2 regions of the Azorhizobium sp. AG788 genome follow, and region 1 is predicted to be linked to the other one. Evidence: riboswitches for the same ligand, from Rfam matches in the RefSeq annotation. Region 1 holds a riboswitch; the other holds the start of a gene.

What was found. A riboswitch is a leader RNA that binds a small molecule or an ion and turns the genes downstream of it on or off. The one in region 1 is predicted to bind glycine.
Positions count from the first base shown of each region.
Region 2: linked by a shared signal. The riboswitch ahead of gcvT (glycine cleavage system aminomethyltransferase GcvT) and the one ahead of DFO45_RS04895 (ABC transporter substrate-binding protein) in region 1 are both predicted to bind glycine.

Region 1 is NZ_SOBM01000002.1:193,841-198,971, reverse strand. Features, by position in the region: gene DFO45_RS04920 (DUF2892 domain-containing protein) at 1-109, shown strand, start outside; gene DFO45_RS04915 (YeeE/YedE thiosulfate transporter family protein) at 125-556, shown strand; gene DFO45_RS04910 (YeeE/YedE family protein) at 558-1,016, shown strand; gene DFO45_RS04905 (MBL fold metallo-hydrolase) at 1,036-1,929, shown strand; gene DFO45_RS04900 (sulfite exporter TauE/SafE family protein) at 2,001-2,798, shown strand; glycine riboswitch at 3,095-3,182, shown strand; gene DFO45_RS04895 (ABC transporter substrate-binding protein) at 3,411-5,033, shown strand; gene DFO45_RS04890 (ABC transporter permease) at 5,094-5,131, shown strand, end outside.
Region 2 is NZ_SOBM01000009.1:53,419-58,549, forward strand. Features, by position in the region: gene DFO45_RS21540 (pitrilysin family protein) at 1-1,394, shown strand, start outside; gene DFO45_RS21545 (hypothetical protein) at 1,632-2,525, shown strand; glycine riboswitch at 2,600-2,702, shown strand; gene gcvT (glycine cleavage system aminomethyltransferase GcvT) at 2,919-4,082, shown strand; gene gcvH (glycine cleavage system protein GcvH) at 4,086-4,457, shown strand; gene DFO45_RS21560 (OsmC family protein) at 4,474-4,947, shown strand; gene gcvPA (aminomethyl-transferring glycine dehydrogenase subunit GcvPA) at 4,970-5,131, shown strand, end outside.

The DNA of each region.
Region 1 (5,131 bases):
GGCCGCGGCAGCGGGCCTCGTCCTCATCGCGACCGGCATTCTCGGCTTCTGCCCGGCCTATATGCTGGTCGGCCTGCGCACCTGCCCGCTGGCGCAGCCGAAGAAGTGACACGGCCGACACCCCATGACCACCACCTTCACCCCATGGACCTCTCTGGCGGGTGGCGCCCTCATCGGGCTCGCAGCCGTGCTGCTCATGGCAGCGTCAGGGCGCATCGCCGGCATCAGCGGCATCGCCTCCCGCCTCCTGCCACCTTATGAGGACGACGGCCTCGACTGGCGCCTCGCCTTCATCGCGGGCCTCGTGGCCGCGCCGGTGGCCATGATCCTCGTGACCGGCCGCCCCATCGCGCAAACGGTCTCGGGCAACCTGCTGCTCATGGCGGGGGCAGGGCTCCTCGTGGGCTTCGGCTCCGTCTGGGGCCATGGCTGCACCAGCGGCCACGGCGTATGCGGACTTTCCCGCTTCTCGCTGCGCTCCCTGGTCGCGACCCTCACCTTCATGGCGACGGCCGGACTGACAGTGTTCCTCGTCCGCCACGGTTTCGGAGGCTGACATGGCCCTGCTCCTCCCCCTCCTGTCGGGCCTCCTCTTCGGCCTCGGCCTTGTGGTCTCTGGTATGGCCGATCCGGCGAAGGTGCTCAATTTCCTGGACGTCGCCGGGACATGGGACCCGAGCCTTGCCTTCGTCATGGGCGGCGCTGTCATCGTCGCCACCATCGGCTTCCGGCGGGCTCTCCGTCAGCCCCACCCCTGGGTGGCGCCGCGTTTCCATATGCCCACGGCGCGGCAGATCGATGCCCGCGTCATTTTCGGTCCGGCCATCTTCGGCATCGGCTGGGGCCTGTCGGGTATCTGCCCCGGGCCGGCGCTGACCAGCCTGACACTGGGGGCACCGGGCGTTCTCGTCTTCGTGCCCGCCATGTTCGCCGGCATGGCCCTCGCCCGCTGGCTCGCCGGGCGGAGCCATCCCTCCACGGCCCAGGGCACCGATGCCCTGAAGACCCGCCCCTGAATCAAACGGAGACGCCTCCATGCTCCCGATCCCGCACGCCGTTGATCTGTCCGTCAAACCGGAGGTGACCGCCTTCTTCGACGCCCCCACCAACACGGTGAGCTATGTGGTGAAGGACCCGCAGTCGAACGCCTGTGCCGTCATCGACAGCGTCATGGACATCGATTACGCGGCCGGCCGCATCGCCTTCCAGTCCGCAGACGCGATCATCGCGTTCATCCAGGACCACGGACTTCGGCTGGAATGGCTCATCGAGACCCACGCGCATGCCGATCATCTTTCCGCCGCGCCCTATATCCAGCGGACCCTCGGCGGACAGATGGGTATCGGTGAAAACATCACCATCGTTCAGGAGACCTTCGGCAAGATCTTCAACGAAGGCACGGAATTCCAGCGCGACGGCAGCCAGTTCGACCGGCTGTTCAAGGACGGCGATACCTACCGGATCGGCAGCATGACGGCCTTCGCCATGCACACGCCCGGCCATACGCCCGCCTGCATGACCCACGTGATCGGCGATGCCGCCTTTGTCGGCGACACGCTGTTCATGCCTGACGGCGGCACGGCGCGGGCCGACTTTCCGGGCGGCGACGCGCACGTGCTCTACCGTTCGATCAAGCGCGTTTTGGCCCTGCCGCCCGAGACCCGCCTGTTCATGTGTCACGACTACGGCCCCAACGGCCGCGACATCCGCTGGGAGACCACGGTGGCCGATGAACGGGCGCACAACATCCACGTGCGCGACGGGGTGAGCGAAGAGGAGTTCGTCGCCATGCGCACAGCCCGCGACGCAACCCTCGACATGCCGCGCCTCATCATCCCCTCCATCCAGGTAAACATCCGCGCCGGCGAACTACCCCCGCCCGACGAGACGGGAAAGCGGTTCCTCAAGGTGCCGATCAACGGCCTGTGACCCCACTGCGCCGATCCGTGTAGCCCCTGCGCGATCGGGGCGGCTTTTCTCCGTTCCGGCTGGAGCCCGCCGTGCCCGCCTCCCTCCTCACCGATGGCCTGACGCTCTTTTCGGGGACCCTCGTCGGGCTGGTTCTCGGTCTCATCGGGGGCGGCGGCTCCGTGCTGGCAGTCCCCCTTCTGGTCTATCTCGTCGGCGTCTCCTCCCCCCACCTCGCCATCGGGACAAGCGCGGTGGCGGTGGCCGTCAGTGCGGCTGCGAATCTTGCCGGGCACGCAAGGGCGGGGCACGTGAAATGGCCATGTGCCATTGTCTTCACGTTCGCTGGCGTTCTCGGCGCGACCTTCGGCTCCACGCTCGGCAAGGCGATGGATGGACAGAAACTTCTCCTGCTTTTCGGCGCCCTGATGATCGCCATTGCACTGGCCATGTTCCGCCGCACCGGCGCCGGTGAAGATCCTGCCGTGCGGTTATCGAGCACGTCCGCCCCCGTGTTGTTGCCCCGTCTGGTCGGCATGGGCATCGCGGTCGGGACTCTCTCAGGCTTTTTCGGCATCGGTGGCGGCTTCCTCGTGGTGCCCGGCCTTTTGGCAGCGACGCGCATGCCGCTCATCTTCGCCATCGGCTCTTCTCTGGTGGCCGTCACCGCCTTCGGCGTGACGACGGCGGTGAGCTACGCCGTTTCAGGCTTCATCGACTGGCGAATGGTGGCTGTGTTCATCGGCGGAGGCGTCATCGGCGGCCTCCTTGGACAGCGGTTGGCGCGCCATCTTGCGGGGCGCAAGGGGCAGTTGTCGCGGTTGTTCGCCCTGATCGTCGCGATGGTCGGCATCTATGTGGTCGCGCGCGGCGTGATGACGCTGGCGTGACGGCTTCCCCACGCCCCGCTCCCGCCCAAAGGGGAGGCATCCCCTCATCGGCCTATCCCAACAAACGACCGGCCGCCGCGCCGGAAATGTCGCACCGGTGAAGCCCTCGCTCGCCTCGCATTTGAACGGCAAAACATCTTCAAATTGCGCCCCACCCAACCACACCGAATGATGGCAGGATGCCCGTTTGCCTGCGCATTGGGCGGGGGAGCGGTCGGCCTGCGGTATACCGGCTATTTTTTCACCACGCGTAGTTATTGTGCATTTCGTTGAGAGCGCTAGGCTCCTTCACGTGAATGGCAGCACCGGGAGAGACCGGATCGATCCGGCACCGAAGGAGCAACCGCCCCGGAAACTCTCAGGTAGAAGGACCGGTGCCTGCCAGAAGACGTCCGGAGAGTGACCGGCCCTGCCGGTCCGCCGAAGGAGCAAGCCGCGTGAGCGGTGAATCTCTCAGGCCCAGAACGGACGGGGCGACCTTTATCGCACGGGCCGGCCACCGCGCCGCCCCGTGGCGGGCACACGTCGCACGGCAAGAGGCCAGACAAGACACAAGACCGGCGCTCTCACCTTCCTGACCATCCGACCATTCCGATCCGAGGGGACTGTTGCATGAATTGGTTCAAGACCGAGGTGTCCGGCCCGCGGCGCAAGGCCCTGAAGACGCTCACCATGGCGTCCGTGCTTGCCCTTGGCCTGTCCTCCCTCGCCCCCGCCGCCCACGCGGCCGGCACCACCATCCGGGCGGTGATGCACTCGGGCCTGCGCGTGCTGGACCCGATCATCACCACCGCGCACATCACCCGCAATCACGGCTACATGATCTATGACACGCTGCTGTCCATGGATGCCAATTACAAGCCGCAGCCGCAGATGGCGGAGTACAAGGTCTCCGACGACGGCCTGACCTACACGCTCACCCTGCGCGACGGCCTGCTGTGGCACGACGGCACGCCGGTGACCGCCGAGGATTGCGTCGCCTCCCTGAAGCGCTGGGCGCAGCGCGATACCGGCGGCCAGATGCTCATGGACTACGCCGAGAGCCTCACCGCCGCCGATGCCAAGACCATTGTTCTGAAGCTCAAGAAGCCCTTCGGCCCGACGCTCGAGATGCTGGCCAAGCCCTCGTCGGTCGTGCCCTTCATGATGCCGAAGCGCATCGCGGAGACCCCCGCCAGCGAGAGCATCACCGACCAGATCGGCTCCGGCCCCTTCAAGTTCGTGAAGGCGGAGTTCCAGCCCGGCGTGAAAGTGGTCTACGAGAAGTTCGACAAATACGTGCCCCGCAAGGAGCCCCCGAGCTGGACCGCCGGCGGCAAGGTCGCCTATGTGGACCGCGTAGAATGGGTGAACATGCCCGACGCGCAGACGGCGCTGAACGCCATCAACAATGGCGAGATCGATTATATGGAGGCCCCGCCGGTGGACCTCCTGCCGCTCGCGGAAGCCAACCCGGACATCAAGAAATTCCGCTGGACGCCCCTCAATACCCAGACCATGGGGCAGATGAACGTCCTTTATCCGCCCTTCGACAATGTGAAGATCCGCCGCGCCGCTATGCTGGCGCTCGGGCAGAACGACGTGCTCGCCGCCCTCATCGGCAATCCCGAATATTTCGCGGCCTGCCCGTCCATGTATGGCTGCGGCGTCCCGCTCTCCACCGATGCGGGCGCTCCCAAGACCTTCGCCACGGGCGACATCAAGGCCGCGCAGGCGCTGCTGAAGGAGGCGGGCTATGACGGCACCCCCGTCGTCATCCTCCAGCCCACCGACGTCATCACGGTCGCTCCCCAGCCGGTGGTGGCGGCTCAGGCCCTGCGCAATGCTGGCTTCAAGGTCACGCTCCAGCCCATGGACTGGCAGACCCTGGTGACCCGACGCGCCAGCCAGGCCCCGCTGGCCGAAGGCGGATGGAGCCTGTTCTTCACCAACTGGATCGGCGCCGAAGTCTGGACGCCCCTCGTCAACCCCATGCTCAACACGCGTGGCAAGAAGGGCGGCTTCTTCGGCTGGCTGGACGATCCGGAAATCATCAAGATGCGCGACGAGTTCGCGGGGGCCAAGACGCTCGACGAGCAGAAGGCGCTCGCCGCGAAGATCCAGCAGCGCGCCTATGACGATGCCGCTTATGTGCCGCTCGGCAGCTACTACATTCCGGCCCTCTACCGCACCTCGCTTTCCGGGCTGATCCAGGGACCGGCGCCGCTGTTCTGGAACATCAAGAAAGCCAACTGACGCCGCTGCGCCCGGCCCGCACCGGCCGGGCGCAGCCCCGTTTCCCAGCGAGGGCGATCCATGCTCGCTTATGTTCTCCGGCGCGTGCTCGCCGCCAT
Region 2 (5,131 bases), on a different contig from region 1:
TTGCCACCGGGGCGGCGCAGGTCGCTCCGCCCCCGGCCGCCTCCGGCGCCCTGCGCATGCCGGCGGTGACCGGTTTCCTCCTTCTGTTTTCGATGGTCGTCATGTCGCTCGCTCTCGTCACGCCCACGCCCGCCCAGTCGCAGACCACGCGGATCACCCGCGTCATGAGCCCCGGCGGCATCGAGGCCTGGCTGGTGCGCGACACCACCCTGCCGCTCATCGCCATGGAATTCGCCTTCATGGGCGGCGCCGCGCAGGACCCGGCGGACAAGCCGGGCGTCGCCAGCCTCACCGCCTCGCTGCTGGATGAAGGCGCGGGCGACATGACTGCGGAGGTCTTCCACCGCACGCTGGCCGACAAGGCCATCGAGCTGCATTTCGACGCCAATCGCGACGAGATGCGCGGCTCCGTGCGCACGCTCTCGGAGAACCGCGACGCCGCCTTCGACCTGCTGCGCCTGTCGGTCACGGCGCCCCGCTTCGACACCGAGGCGGTGGAGCGGATCCGCACTGCGCAGCTCGCCGCCTTGCGCCGCCGCTCCACGGAGCCGAACGCCATCGCCAGCGAACGCTGGTTCGCCACCGCCTTCCCGAACCATCCCTATGGCCGCCCGGTCGACGGTTCACTCCAGAGCGTCCCCGCCATCACCCGCGACGATCTCGTGGGCTTCGCCAAGAAAACCCTTGCCCGCGGCAATCTGAAGGTGGCCGTGGTGGGCGACATCACGCCCGAGGAACTCGGCCAGCAGCTCGACCGCGTGTTCGGCACCCTGCCCGCGCAGCCGACCCTCGTGCCGGTGGCGGACGTGAAGCCCAAGGGCCTCGGCACGGTGGACGTGGTGCCGCTCGACGTCTCTCAGTCGGTGGTGATGATTGGCACCGACGGCCTCGACCGGCAGGACCCCGACTTCATTCCCGCTTACGTGCTGAACCACATCCTCGGCGGCAGCGCCTTCTCCTCGCGCCTGTTCAAGGAAGTGCGCGAGGCGCGCGGCCTTGCCTATTCCGTCTATTCCTATCAGGTGGCGCTGGAGCACGTGGGCCTGTGGTTCGCCGGCACGGCGACCAAGAACGAGCGCGCGGCGGAATCCATCAGGATCATCGCCGACGAGTTCCGCAAGATGCTGGATGAAGGCCCCACCCAGACCGAGCTGGACGAGGCCAAGTCCTACCTCACCGGCAGCTATGCCCTGCGCTTCGACACCTCCTCCAAGGTCGCCGGCCAGTTGCTCCAGATCCAGATCGACAAGCTCGGCATCGATTATATCGACCGCCGCAACGCGCTCATCGAGGCGGTGACGCTGGCCGATCTCAAGCGCGTGGCCCAGCGCCTGGCGGGCGCCAAGTCCACCCTGACCGTGGTGGTGGGCCGCCCCGTGGGCCTCGGCGGCTGAGGCTGACCGGGGCCGGGCGCGGGCGCCTCATTGCCGCCCGCGCTAACCATAAAAGCAGGAAGCGCGGCGCATTCGCATGCCGGGCCTCGTCGGCCTGCACGCTCTCATTTACATTTTGTTAGAGATTTGGCCCGGTTTGGTCCGCTGCCCGCCTCTTGAGCGGGCATTTCGACGGGCTGGAGCATGCGTCCATGGAGCGTTCCGCACGCCCCAGGCGCTCTGACGAGGGGACGGCGCGTGCTGCGCGCCAACCCCCGCCATCTGGAGGAAGGTGACATGCGTCTGGCGTTCCACGCCGCCCTGCCGACCCGCATTCTGGCCGGGACCGCCCTGGCTCTCTCGCTGGCGGGCTGCGCGGGCTTCAATTCGCAGGGCACGTTCGGCGCGCCCGGCACCACCGTGGACGGCGCCGCGGCCTCCGCGCCCGTCACCGCATCCGGCACCACGGTGGCGAGCGGTGCCGGCGACGGCACGGAAGTGACCTGCCCGCCGGTGACGGTGCGCTCCGGCGCCTCCACCTGGCAGGTGCCCGCCGCCGGCGGCGGTCTGCGCGCGCAGGGCACCTTCGGCACGCTCGCCCGCGAGTGCAAGGTGACCGCCGGACAGATGAACATCCGCGTCGGCATCGAGGGCCGCGTCATCCTCGGCGACAAGGGCACGCCCGGCGCCTTCACCGTGCCGATCCGCGTGGCGCTGGTGCAGGAGGGGCCCAACCCGGTCACCATCACCAGCAAGTTCTTCGTGGTGCCGGTGCAGATCCTGCCCAACGAGAGCCAGGCCGGCTTCGCCGTGGTGGAGGAAGGCATCACCTTCCCGCTGCCCAAGGGCGATGATCTCGAGCGCTACATCGTCTATGTGGGCTTCGACTCGAAGGGCGAGGCCAAGCCCGCCGCCCCGGCCCGGCCGCGCACGCCGCGCCCCGCCGCCACGAGCAGCGCGCCCAGCACCCCGGCCGCGAGTGCCCCGGCGGCGAGCAGCAGTTCCAGCACCTCGCGCTCCAGCGGCGGCGCCTCGACCGGCAGCGCGCCGGCCAGCGACACCTTCGGCCCGCCGCCCACCTTCTCCGGCTCGTCCTCGGGCGGCGCCGTCGGCCCTTCGCCGAGCACTTTCGGTCCGCCGCCCGCGCAATGAGCGCGACGGTGAATTGAACCGCGATCCCGGATCGCCTATAAGAAGCGCGGCGGTGGGCAACCACCGCCGTTCGGATGATCCCTGCGGGAGAGACCGGAAGCTGTCGAAAGGCAGGATCCGGCGCCGAAGGCGCAACCGCCCCGGAACCGCTCAGGCACAAAGGGCCGCAGGGTGACGAGCCTCTGGAAAGCAGTCGCGGATGCGATGCTGGTCCGGAGCGTTTGGCGTTTTGCGCCTCGCTTCCGGCTGCATGGATCAAGCGACTCACCGAAGGAGTAAGCCGGCCCTTCCGCGTGACGGGGTTCCGGTGAATCTCTCAGGTTCCTGCGACAGAGGGGGCGCCGCGCGGACAGTCATGTCCGCATTTTCTGGCGCCTTTCGCGGAACCGCTTCATGTCGCATGCCGACGATACGTCCCCTTTGCTGAAGACCCCGTTCCACGCCGCCCACGCGGCGCTGGGAGCCAAGCTCGTGCCCTTCGCGGGCTACGACATGCCGGTCCAGTATCCCACGGGGATTCTCACCGAGCACAACTGGACGCGCGAGAACGCCGGCCTGTTCGACGTGTCCCACATGGGCCAGGCCGCCCTCATCGGCCCCGACCACGCCACCACCGCCGCCGCGCTGGAAGCGCTCGTCCCCGCCGACATCCTGAACCTCAAGCCCGGCCAGCAGCGCTATTCGCAGCTGCTCGCGGAGGACGGCGGCATTCTCGACGACCTGATGGTCGCCCGCCCCGCCGACCCGGCGCAGGACGGCACGCTGCTGCTGGTGGTGAACGCCGCCTGCAAGACCGCCGATTACGCCCATATCGCCGCCCGCCTGCCCGCCGGCGTCACCCTCGTGACCCATGAGGACCGCGCGCTGCTCGCCCTGCAGGGGCCAAAGGCCGTGGAGGTGATGGCCCGCCATGCCCCCGGCGCCGCCGACATGGCCTTCATGACCGTGCTCGTCACCACCTATGACGGCCTGCCCATCGCCATCTCCCGCTCCGGCTATACCGGCGAGGACGGCTATGAGATTTCCGTCGCCAATGCCGATGCCGAAACGCTCTGGACCAAGCTTCTGGCCGAGCCGGCAGTGAAGCCCATCGGCCTTGGCGCCCGCGACAGCCTGCGCCTCGAAGCCGGTCTCTGCCTCTATGGCCACGACATCGACACCACCACCTCACCGGTGGAAGGCGCGCTTGTCTGGTCCATCCAGAAGCGCCGCCGCGAGGAGGGGGGCTTCCCCGGTGCGGAGCGCATCCAGCGCGAGCTGAAGGACGGCCCGGCGCGCCTGCGCGTGGGCCTTTCCTTCGAGGGCCGCGCCCCGGCCCGCGAGGGCGCCGAGATCGCCACCAAGGACGGCACCATCGTCGGCCGCGTCACCTCCGGCGGCTTCGGGCCGACGCTCGGCGCGCCCATGGCCCTTGGCTATGTGCCCACCGCCCTTTCCACGCCGGGCACCAAGCTCGACGTCATCGTTCGCGGCAAGCCGCTTGCCGCCACCGTCGTCACAACGCCGTTCGTGCCGCAGCGCTACGTTCGCAAGACTTCCGCAGCCAAAGGGGCCTGACCAATGACCACCCGTTATTCCAAGGATCATGAATACGTCCGCCTCGAAGGCGACGTGGCCGTGGTCGGCATCTCGAACTACGCCCAGGAGCAGCTCGGCGACGTGGTGTTCGTGGAATTGCCCGAGATCGGCAAGGCCATCGCGCAGGGCAAGGAAGCCGCCGTGGTGGAGAGCGTGAAGGCGGCGAGCGAGGTCTATGCCCCCGTCTCCGGCGAGGTGGTGGAGGTCAACAGCGACCTTGAGGCCACCCCGGCGACCGTGAACGAGGACCCGGAAGGCAAGGGCTGGTTCCTGAAGCTCAAGCTCTCCGACACCGCCCAGTTCGACGCGCTTATGAGCGCCGACGACTACAAGGCCTATCTCGACACCCTCTGAGACCGGGAGAGGATCCATGGCCCACGTCTATACCGCGACGGTGCGCTGGGAGCGGGGCGACGCCGTCTTCACCGACGGCCGCTACAGCCGCGCCCACCGCCTGATCTTCGACGGGCTGGAAGTGCCGGGATCCTCCTCCCCCGCCTCCGTCCGTGTGCCCCTCTCGCGGGAGGATGCGCTGGACCCCGAGGAGGCCGTGGTCGGCGCGCTTTCGAGCTGCCACATGCTGTTCTTCCTCGACTTCGCCCGCCGGGCGGGATTGCGGGTGGACAGCTACACCGACGCCGCCGTCGGCGAGATGGCACCGAACGACAAGGGCAAGCTCTATCTCGCCCGCATCACGCTGAACCCCGCTGTGGCGTTCAGCGGCGACAAAACCCCCACCGCCGAGGAGGTGGAGGCGCTCCACCACCGCGCCCACGAGGAATGCTACATCGCCAATTCGCTGCGCGGTGAAGTGGTTCTCGTTCCTAGTTTTCCTATGGCCTAAGGCCCCCGAACCCGAGACATCCATGCGCTATCTGCCCCTCACCCCGGAGGACCGCACGGAGATGCTGGCGCGCATCGGCGCCCCCTCCGTCGATGCCCTCTTCGCCGACATCCCGGCCGCGAAACTCAACCCCGCTCTCGCTGACCTGCCGGCGCACAAGACCGAGCTTTCCGTCGAGCGCACG